Regions from separate parts of the Arthrobacter sp. D1-29 genome, predicted to be linked through region 1. Evidence: riboswitches for the same ligand, from Rfam matches in the RefSeq annotation. Region 1 holds a riboswitch; the other holds the start of a gene.

Region 1 (5,053 bases):
CGGACACGTCGTTCTGCTCGGTGACTCGATCCTGGACAACAAGGCATACGTCGACGGCGGTCCCGACGTCATCGCCCAGGTCCGCGCTGAGCTTCCACCCGGCTGGAATGCCACACTGCTGGCCGTGGACGGGGATGTGATTTCCGGGGTCCTGCAACAGCTTGCTTCGCTGCCCCGCGATGCCACCCACCTGGTGGTCAGCGCCGGCGGCAACGATGCACTTGGCTTTGCGTACCTGCTCGAATCGCCGGCCAGCTCCGTCGCGGAAGCCCTGAACCTTTTCAGCAGCGCCCAGGAACAGTTTGCCGCGGACTACGACCTGATGGCTGAAGCCGTTTCGGCCACTGGGATCCCCGTTGCCTTGTGCACGATCTACGACACTCCTGCCTCCACTGCGCAGCACCGGATCATCAAGACCGCCCTGGCGTTTTTCAACGACTGCATCAGCCGCGCGGCATTCTCGCGGGGCATGTCCCTGATAGACCTTCGCCTGATCTGCAACGAGGATGGCGACTACGCGAACCCTATCGAACCCTCCTCCCAGGGAGGGGCCAAGATCGCCCGGGCGGTTGCCGCCGTCGCGGGTCTTCAGGGTTACTCCGTTGAATCCAGGGTCATTGCCCGCTGACAAGCTGGTCTGCCGGCTGCCGCTGGTCATCGGGCTCCCAGCGGAGCAGGTCTCCGGGCTGGCAGGAGAGAACCTCGCACAGTGCCTCCAGAGTTGTAAAGCGCACTGCCTTGGCCCGGCCGTTCTTGAGCACCGCTAAGTTGGCGGGCGTGATCCCAACCCGTTCCGCCAGCACACCAACGGACATTTTGCGTTTAGCGAGCATCACATCAATATCCACGATGATGGGCATCAGATGACCTCGTCCAGCTCTGTCCGCAGGTGCTGTGCCTCCACGTCCCGGGCCACCGCCTGGGCGAGCAGAGTGCGGAGCACCAGGACGATGAGGGCCGCGCCCGCAATCAGCAGGGAGGCCCCGCAGATCAGCAGAACGATGCCCGGCGCCGCGTCCCCCGGGGCGAGAAGGACGGCAATCCCGAACACCAGGACGGATGCCGCCGCGACGGCTCCAAAAATGATGTCGACGTAGCGGAAAGCACCATGGGAGAACACTGTCCCCCGCCGCACCATGGTCAGCAGGCGCCACACGCAAACAAGGGTGACCTGGACGGTCATGATGCCCAGCACCACAATGGCGAGGAGTGGAATCCGAACGCCGACCAAATCCGCTCCGGCCTCCTCCAGGTCAACGGCCAGCAGCGGCACCATCCTTACCTGCACGAACAGCGAGCCGGCGAGCGCCACGGCGAGGACAATGCGCAGCACGAGGATGGTCAGTTTTCCCATCGGGATCTCCTTCAATATCGAGTAACAATGAAAGTCTATCGATATTCGGTAGATCACGCACCCTTTTGTAATCACGCTTTCGCTATTCGCGACCGAGAGCTGCGCCTACTTCCGGCCTAACGCTTCCAGCGCCCTGAACAAGGCCGGAGGCCGGGTTTCCAGAAGCTCAACGGGGCGGGCCCCTGCGAGGGCGGGCGAAGGGGAGACCATCCATAGGGTGAAGTGATTGTGGGGAATCTTCAAGGCCATGGCTCGCTGAAAAAGGTCCAGGACAGTGGGGTGGACAAGGCCGCCGGCGAGGAACTGGAATCCCGGGCAGTAAGTGCCCTCCCCAATGAAAACGCGGACCAGCTGCTGCATCACGGGTTCGGGATCCTCCATGAGCTCAGAGAGCCTGCGCTGGACCTGGTCCAGGGAAGGCAGGGTGAATTCCGTTCTGATCGCGGCCCACGTCTGGTCGCTAATTGGCGGCCAGCCGGATCTCACCGGGGCCTAACAGCTCTCGGCTATGGACTCCAGGAACCACTGCCTGGAAAGGTGTTCGCGGCGCAGGGTGAAAATGCGGACGGCAGAGCTTGATCCGAGACACACTTGGGCACGCCAGTACTCGACCTTTTCGGGGCTATCGCTGCCACCAAACCACTGCGTGGGCGTGCCTGCCACCGGCCAGACATCGCCTTGGTACCGCACGGCCAGGGGCTTGCCTGCAAGGTTGAACCTGACATCAACGGCGATGTCCACGGCTGTTTCATCAGCTGTAACTGTCACGGCTTATGCACTCTCCCAATTCCCGTTTGCTCAGGATCCCATAGAGGAATCCTAGAACATATATTCGTATTACGTTCCAATGCGTCCTGCCCGTGGCCTGCGGTTTTACGTCGTTGACAGGTGTTCGCGATCCTATGGAGAGTATGGAGGAGGGGTCTGACAAAGGCCGCCTCGATCCTGGGGGCGCGGCTTGATGCCACGCCCTTCAGGACGCAGCCCCGTATGTGCCTGCCGCCAGGCTGTTGGCACGGACACTGAAGGGGGATTCATGCGTCGCCGTATGACGTTCGTTGTTGGTGCTGCCATCTTCGTTGGAGTGGCGCCGGCATGAATGATATTAGGAATCCGGAAGTGCCCCGAAGCTACCTCGCCTGCATCGACGCCAGGATTTCCCGCAGCGCCTCGACCACCAGGTCGTGGTCCTGCTGCTGGGGCAACCCGGACACTGTGACCGTGGCTACCGCGCCCACACCCGCCACGTACAGCGGGAAGGAGCCGCCGTGCGGGGCGTACCGGGACTCGTCGAACCAGCCCTCGTCCTCCACCCGGCCGCCGCCCCGCCGTCCGCGGAGCCCCACCAGCAGGGACGGCATCTCATAGCGGGCGGCCGTGCGCTGCTTCGCCCGGATCCAATGTTCGTTATCAGGTGTGGCCCCGTCCAGGGCCACGTGGAAAAGGACCTGCTCACCCTTGGTGATATCGATGGCAATGGGCAACCGACGGCCTTTGCCCAGTTCCACCAGGAGCAGTCCGAGGTTGAGGGCATCGTCCTTGGTGAAATGCGGGAACTGCAGCTCGCTGATCTCTGCCTCGATCCGGGCAATCAAGGCTTCAAGCGACCCTTCCGGCTGGCTCACGGCAGAGTCCGGATCAAACGTCGTCACAGGGGAGGGTTCGGCAGTCATGGCCCACAATCTACCCCTCTCGCGGTGTAAACTGGACCACGCCCACAAGGGCAGATTTATTTACGACAGGGGAGCGCCGCCGTCGGGCATCACTGGCTTTGCCAGGGAACCGCAGGTGGGCGCTGAGAGTGCGGACAGCCGCAGACCCTCGAACCTGATCCGGTTAGTACCGGCGCAAGGGAGTCGAGTTCTCGAAGTGTCCGGCAGGGCGGCCGATGCCGCGCGCCGGGGTGCACTTTCCCCTCCTGTTCCTCAGGAGGACCATTATGACAACTGCAACAATCAAGAAGACCGGCAACTCCTGGCGTGTGGTGGACATCGTGGTGGCCGCCCTCATCGCCATCGCCGGCGGCGTGATCTTCTGGGCCTGGTCCCAGGGCGCCGGAATCGTCTCCGCCCCCATGAACGCCGTCTACCCGCCGCTGACCGGCCTGATCGCCGGCGGCTGGATGATCCCGGCGGTACTGGGCATGCTGATAATCCGCAAGCCGGGCGCTGCCATCTTCTGCGAAACCGTGGCCGCCACGGGCGAGCTCATCATGGGATCGCAGTACGGCGCCACCGTGCTGATCTCCGGACTCCTGCAGGGCCTGGGCGCCGAACTGGTGTTCTTCCTGCTGGTCTACGGCAATTTCAAGTTCAAGTCGTTCCTGCACCAGAAGTTCAACCTCATCGCTGCGCTGCTGGCCGGTGCCGCTGCCGGGCTCTTCTGCGGCCTCAACGACTCCTTTATGCCGTGGGGCTGGAACATCGCCTATGAGGCCGGTGACAAGCTGGCCTACATCCTGTTCTGCACTCTCTCCGGTGCCATCATCGCCGGCGCCCTGTCCTGGATCGCCACCCGCGGCCTGGCCAAGACCGGCGTCCTCAGCTCCTTCGCTTCCCGCAAGGCCGCTTCGGAGCGCGTCTTCAACTGATGACACCTCCCGACGCCGGCGCTTCTGCTGCGCGGCCCGCTTCAGTTTCCGCCCGGGGCTGGGGCTGGCGGCATGCCGGCCGCTCCACACCCGCCGTCCGGGGACTCGATCTGGAGATCGGCCCGGGCGAGCGGGTGCTGCTCCTGGGCCCCTCAGGAGCGGGGAAATCCACACTCCTGCACGCCCTTGCCGGTGTGCTGGGGGATGAAGAGGACGACGCCGACGAAACCGGTTCGCTGCTCATTGACGGTTCGGCTCCGCGGGAGCGGCGAGGCCGGGCCGGGCTTATGCAGCAGGATCCGGAAACGCAGGTGGTGCTCTCGCGGCTTGGTGACGACGTCGCCTTTGGTGCCGAGAACCTGGCAGTGCCCCGGGAAGAGATCTGGCGGCGGGTCAATGAAGCACTTGAGGACGTGGGGCTCCGCAGCGCCGGCTCCAGGCAGAATTCAGGCGGACAGGGTTCTGCCGGACAGAGTGCTGCCGGACAGGCTGCCGCCGGACAGGGTGCCGGCGGGCTGCCGCTGGACCACCCGACGTCGGCCCTGTCCGGCGGGCAGAAGCAGCGCCTCGCGCTGGCCGGCATTCTGGCCATGCGGCCAGGGCTGATCCTGCTGGATGAACCGACGGCTAACCTGGATCCTAACGGGGTGCTGGAGGTCCGCGACGCCGTGGGCCGCTGCCTGGATAAGACCGGCGCCACACTGGTGGTGGTGGAGCACCGCGTCTCCGTCTGGAAAGACCTGGTGGACAGGATTGTGGTGCTGCAGCCGGGCTCTGACTCGGCGTCTGCAGTCCTGCTTGACGGCCCTCCGGACCAGGTGCTTGCAGATGCCCGGGACATGCTGGCCGGCGCCGGCGTCTGGGTGCCGGGCTACGTCCCTGCCACCCGGGCCCGCAGTTCGCCGGGTTCGGGCGGACTTCTGCTGGCCGCCGAGGAACTGGCAGTGTCCCGCGAACGGCCCCGCCGCCGCGGCTTCACGACCATTGCGCCTGTGCCGGTGCAGGAGGGGATTTCCGCGCAGGTCCGCGAGGGGCGCGCGCTGACGGTGACCGGCCCCAACGGCTCCGGGAAATCCACCTTCGCGCTCACACTCGCGGGGCTGTTGGCG
Region 2 (5,053 bases), 1.2 Mb from region 1:
TGGCCTGGATGGGGAACGGATGCGTGATCCCGGCATCGGCCAGGGACTCGACGATGTCCGCCCGGACGTTGTAGTCCGCGAAGGATTTCTCCTCGATTTCGTGCGGCTTCTCATCGGAGATGATGGTTTCTTCCGGCTCAAGGATCTCAAGGCCGGAATCGTCGATCAGAAGCTGGTGGGTATGCAATTCACTCACGGGGGAGTTTCCTTATTCATTTGGGCGTTGGCGCCGACTGCTCAACGGGCCGGCCAACAAGGCCGATCCGGAGCACGCTCAGCGCGCAAGCAAATCCAGTGGAAGCCGATCGCGGGCTATCTAAATGCTGGCACTGGTGACCAACGGGTGTATCTCAAGATCGCGTAGGGGCGGGCTTGTTGAATTCAAAATCAAACGAAATCAACGACCGGGCATCCATATCTACTTCTTCAGTCTAGCCGTACGGAACTCGAATGCTGGCCTTGGCACCCATCGTGGCGTTCACACCACGCACAAAGCGGGGATGCTGGGAGGCTTGGCGGTAATAGTTTTACCCCACCAGTTCGAAGTGGACTTCCCTGCTGGCAATGTCCGAGGAGATCAGCCGGACCCTGACTTTTGTGCCCGATTCGAGGTCGCCGCCGCACCGGGCCGTCACAGCGGGTTCTGCGATCTGGATGATCCCGGAGGCGCCGTTCCCGTTCTTTCCGTTGCCGTTGCGGCCGTTACCGTTGCCGGCGGAGTCGTTGCCGTTGCGGTCGTTGCCGTTGCGGGGCTTGGATCCGGAGATCACAATGGCATCGAATTCCTGGCCGACGTGGTTGACCAGCAGGGCGGCCTCCACCGTGTCCAACGCCATGCGCTCCATCCGCGAAGCCAACTGGTCGGACCCCGCCATGATGACCGGCAGGGACGGCAGTGCCTCCCGTGCCCAGTCCGGCACAGGCCTTCCGTTGCTCAGGGCTTCGCAGATCACCAGGACAAAGCGGTCGATCAGCCGCCGCAGCGGAGCGGTGGTGTGGGCATACGCCGCTCCGATGGCGGCCTGGATGGCGTCTTCCGGAACGTTGCCGTCGAACGCCGTATAGCTGGCGCCGCGGAAGAGCATGCCCGCAGAATGCAGGATTGCAAGCTGTCGCGGCTCCATAGGGTCCAGGGTGCGGAGGAATTCGCCGTAGGTGATTTCTCCATCCCAGGGCCTTCCCAACGCTTCCGTCTGGAGTTTGAAATGGTTCAGGGAGCGCTCATCCGGGGCCGCCATGGTGCGCAGGATGCCCACCTTCCCTTCGAGCATCAGAGCGGCGGCGGCCATTCCTGTCATGAGGGAAATCTGGGCGTTCCAATCCTCCACGGGAAGCTGCGGCGCAGCGGCAATCCGGTAGCCGCCGTCGGGCAACTGCACGATTTCCTGCTCCGGCATGTTCAGGCTCGCTCCGCCGCGCATGCGCTCCAACTCAACCCGCTTGAGACCCACTTCCTTGAGGAGCCGCAGGACGGGGGAGGCCGTTCCGGCGTCGATCTCCGCCTGGGCGCCTTTGTAGCTGAGCTTGGCGCGGCTGCGCATCCGGGCCCGGCGCAAACCCACCGAAACCACGTTAGCCGCGTCATCGAGCTCGAAGTCCCACACGAAGGCCGCACACAGTTGGCCCGCGAGGAGGCTGCCGGCCTGTTCGCTGATGATCTCCGGGTGCAGCGGAATCCGGCCGTCCGGGGCGTAGAACGTTTGCCCCCGACGGCGGGTTTCGGCATCCAGGGGTCCGCCCGGGATCACAAAGGCAGGGACATCGGCAATCGCATACAGGACCCGGTAGCCATCGCCGGCGCGCTCGATGAACAGTGCCTGGTCAAGGTCCGTGGACGACTCCGGGTCAACGGTCAGGAACTCAACGTCGGTCAGGTCAACTGCCGGCAGCTCCAGTGCCGCCACTGCCGCCTCCGCGTCCCGCACAGCTTCCTCGGGGTAGGGCCCAGGCAATTCCAGCTCGGTCCGCAGCGCGCTCAGGGCCTCCGCGAGGGCGTTTGTCAGCTCGTGGACGTTGGGAGCCAGGCGATGATGTGACACGAAATTCAGGTTAGCCCGATTTTGGCCTGGAGTGCACGCAGCGGGCCCTCAACGCGCCCGCATCGTTGTGGAGGAGTAGCCAGCCGGCGGGCATGGCGCTGACGCTCCGCCAGCCAAGCCGGCAGGGTTGAAGCAGGGCTCAGGACGCCCCGGCCTGCAATGCCTGAATCATGGCGGCCGCAGCCTCAGCGGGGTCCGGGGCCTCGGTGATGGCCCGGACCACCACCACCCTGCTGGCGCCAGCTTCGACTACCTGCTCAATGTTGCCCAGGTCAATGCCGCCGATGGCGAACCACGGGACTGCCTGGGCGCCGGGGACCGAGCCTGCTTCGCTGACGGCGCGCGCTGCATAGGACACAAGGTCCAGGCCGACGGCGGCCCTGCCGGGTTTGGTGGGAGTGGCCCAGACGGGTCCAACGCAGAAATAATCAAGCCCGGCCGCAAGGGCGCCTTCGGTGCCTGCCCGCGGGACTGCCTTGTTCGCGGCGGTCCCAGCGCTGATGGCGGCGTCGATCTGCCCGGTGCTGTGGGTGGACAGGCCTATGACCCGGTCCCCGAGGAGCAGGCGTGCGGATGCCAGCGGGAGGTCCTTCTGGCCGACATGGAAAACGGGGGCTTCGGAGAGCAGGGCGACGTCGGCACGGTCGTTGACTGCCCACAGCCGGCCGTGGCGCCGGGCCGCCGCTTTCAGTACTTCCAGGAGTTCCAGTTCCTCCGCCGCCTCGATGGACTTGTCGCGAAGCTGGATGATGTCCACGCCGCCGGAAAAGGCCGCATCCACAAAGTCGCCGAAATCGCCCTTCTCCCGGCGTGCGTCCGTGCACAGGTACAGCCGCGCGCTGCTGAAGCTGCCGGTGATGTCTGCGGCGGGTGCGGTGTCTGGTGCGGTGGAGATGGGGCTGCTGTTGGAGGCCGTGCTGTTGGAAAGGGCGGTATTCATGGAAACCAGCGTAGTTCCTCTAAACTGGCCTGGTACTGCGGGAGCCCGCGGCAGCTGTCATAAAGCGCCGGGCTGAGAGGGCGTCAGAGCCGACCGCTTGACCTGATCCGGCTAATACCGGCGTAGGGAAGGAAACCATGATCCCCCCATCCCGGAATGCGCGGGGCCCCGCCCCGACTGCAGCCGCGGCTGTTTTGCGTGCAGATGTTGCAGTGATCGGTGGCGGAGTCATAGGCCACGGCATCGCGTGGGAAGCGAGGCGCTCCGGCCGGTCCGTGGTGGTCATCGACGATGCCCCCGGTGCGGGGGCCAGCTGGGCGGCCGCAGGCATGCTGGCGCCTGTAAGCGAACTGCACTACCAGGAGGAGGACCTCCTGGAGCTGATGCTTGAGTCGTCAGCTCTGTGGCCCGCCTTTGCGGCCGACCTCGCCCGGCTGGCGGCACTGGATCCGGGCTACCTGCCGACGCCGACCATCGCCGTCGGGGCGGATGCGGCGGACCGCCGGGCCCTGATGGACCTCCGGACGGTCCAGCAGGCCAGCGGACTGCAGGTGGAACCGCTCACCATCCGGGAGGCGCGGACCCGGGAGGCCTTCCTTAGTCCGGCCATCTCCTGCGCACTGGACATCCCCGCCGACCACCAGGTCGATCCGCGGAAGCTCCTGGCGTGCCTGCGGCTTGCCCTGGCTAAACACCAGCCAGGTTCCGGAACCGCCGTCGAAGGTGCCGGCGAAGGGTTCGCCGTCGCCCAAAGGGCCACATCGCTCCTCTGGGAGGACGGCAAGGTCAGCGGCGTGCTGCTGACAGACGGCGGCAAGGTGCTGGCCGGCGAAACCGTGGTGGCGAACGGGCTGCAGGCAGCGTCCCTGTCTGGCCTGCCGCACGGCCTGCGCCTGCCTCTTCGGCCGGTGTACGGAGACATCCTCAGGCTTGCCGTCCCCCCGCATGTCCGGCCGCTGGTTACATCCACCATCCGCGGACTGGTACGGGGAGTGCCCGTGTACATCGTCCCGCGCCAGGATGGAACAGTGGTGATCGGGGCAACCCAGCGCGAGGATTCCCTGTCCGATGCCGGGGATGGCGCTGTGTCCGCCGGCGGCGTGTACCAGCTGCTGCGTGATGCCCAGGTCCTGGTCCCGGCGGTGGCAGAGCTGGAGCTTGTGGAAATAACAGCGAGGGCGCGCCCGGCGACACCGGACAATGCTCCGCTGCTGGGCCGGGTCAACGTTCCGGGAAGCGCAGAACACGTTGCCGGGCTGATCATCGCCACCGGCTTCTTCCGTCACGGCGTACTCCTCGCCCCCGCCGCTGCCGTGATCTGCCGGAACCTGATGGACGGCACGCCGGATCCGCGCTGGCTGCCCTTCAGCCCGGCCAGGTTTTCCGCGCTCGTTTCCGTTGCCGCGCCTGTTCATGCGGATGCCGCGATCGGCCCAGAAGCTGCCATCGACCCAGAAAAGGAATCAGTATGAACATCACCCTCAATGGTTTGCATCACGCCGTGTCCGACGGCGCATCCATAACCACCCTTGTCAGCCAAATCACCGGCCGGCCGCTGGCAGCTGACGGCCAGGCGACTGACGGCAAGAAGCTCGGCGTGGCCGTGGCACACAATTCCGAAGTAGTACCCCGAAGCCAGTGGTACGTCACGGCGCTCGCCGACGGTGACGACGTGGAACTGGTCACAGCAGTCCAGGGAGGCTGACACCATGACCGAAACCAGCAGCATCAGCACGCTAAACGAGCCAGGGCAGGCGGACAGACTGATCATCGACGGCGTCGCGCTGGGATCCCGCCTCATCATGGGAACCGGCGGCGCGCCCAGCCTGGACGGGCTTGGCGCCGCCCTGCTGGCGTCCGGGACCGAGCTGACTACCGTCGCGATGCGCCGCTATTCACCTGCCGAGTCGGGATCGCTGTTCCAGCTGCTGGTGGACCACGGCATCCGTGTCCTGCCCAACACGGCTGGCTGCTTCACTGCGCGCGATGCAGTCATGACCGCCGAACTGGCCCGCGAGGCCCTGGAGACGGACTGGGTCAAGCTGGAAGTCATTGCCGACGAACAGACCCTCCT

What was found. Region 1 has a riboswitch for thiamine pyrophosphate ahead of M1E17_RS21805 (ECF transporter S component). Riboswitches for the same ligand answer to the same signal wherever they lie in the genome.
Region 2: linked by a shared signal. The riboswitch ahead of thiO (glycine oxidase ThiO) and the one ahead of M1E17_RS21805 (ECF transporter S component) in region 1 are both predicted to bind thiamine pyrophosphate.

The regions. Positions count from the first base shown of each region.
Region 1 is NZ_CP096383.1:4,777,753-4,782,805, reverse strand. Features, by position in the region: gene M1E17_RS21835 (GDSL-type esterase/lipase family protein) at 1-628, shown strand, start outside; gene M1E17_RS21830 (helix-turn-helix domain-containing protein) at 615-860, opposite strand; gene M1E17_RS21825 (DUF2975 domain-containing protein) at 860-1,354, opposite strand; gene M1E17_RS21820 (hypothetical protein) at 1,460-1,735, opposite strand; gene M1E17_RS21815 (hypothetical protein) at 1,847-2,122, opposite strand; gene M1E17_RS21810 (heme-degrading domain-containing protein) at 2,485-3,027, opposite strand; TPP riboswitch at 3,085-3,226, shown strand; gene M1E17_RS21805 (ECF transporter S component) at 3,294-3,944, shown strand; gene M1E17_RS21800 (ABC transporter ATP-binding protein) at 3,944-5,053, shown strand, end outside.
Region 2 is NZ_CP096383.1:3,600,887-3,605,939, reverse strand. Features, by position in the region: gene M1E17_RS16195 (DEAD/DEAH box helicase) at 1-196, opposite strand, end outside; gene M1E17_RS16190 (RNB domain-containing ribonuclease) at 528-2,039, opposite strand; gene thiE (thiamine phosphate synthase) at 2,179-2,979, opposite strand; TPP riboswitch at 3,007-3,125, shown strand; gene thiO (glycine oxidase ThiO) at 3,117-4,451, shown strand; gene thiS (sulfur carrier protein ThiS) at 4,448-4,684, shown strand; gene M1E17_RS16170 (thiazole synthase) at 4,689-5,053, shown strand, end outside.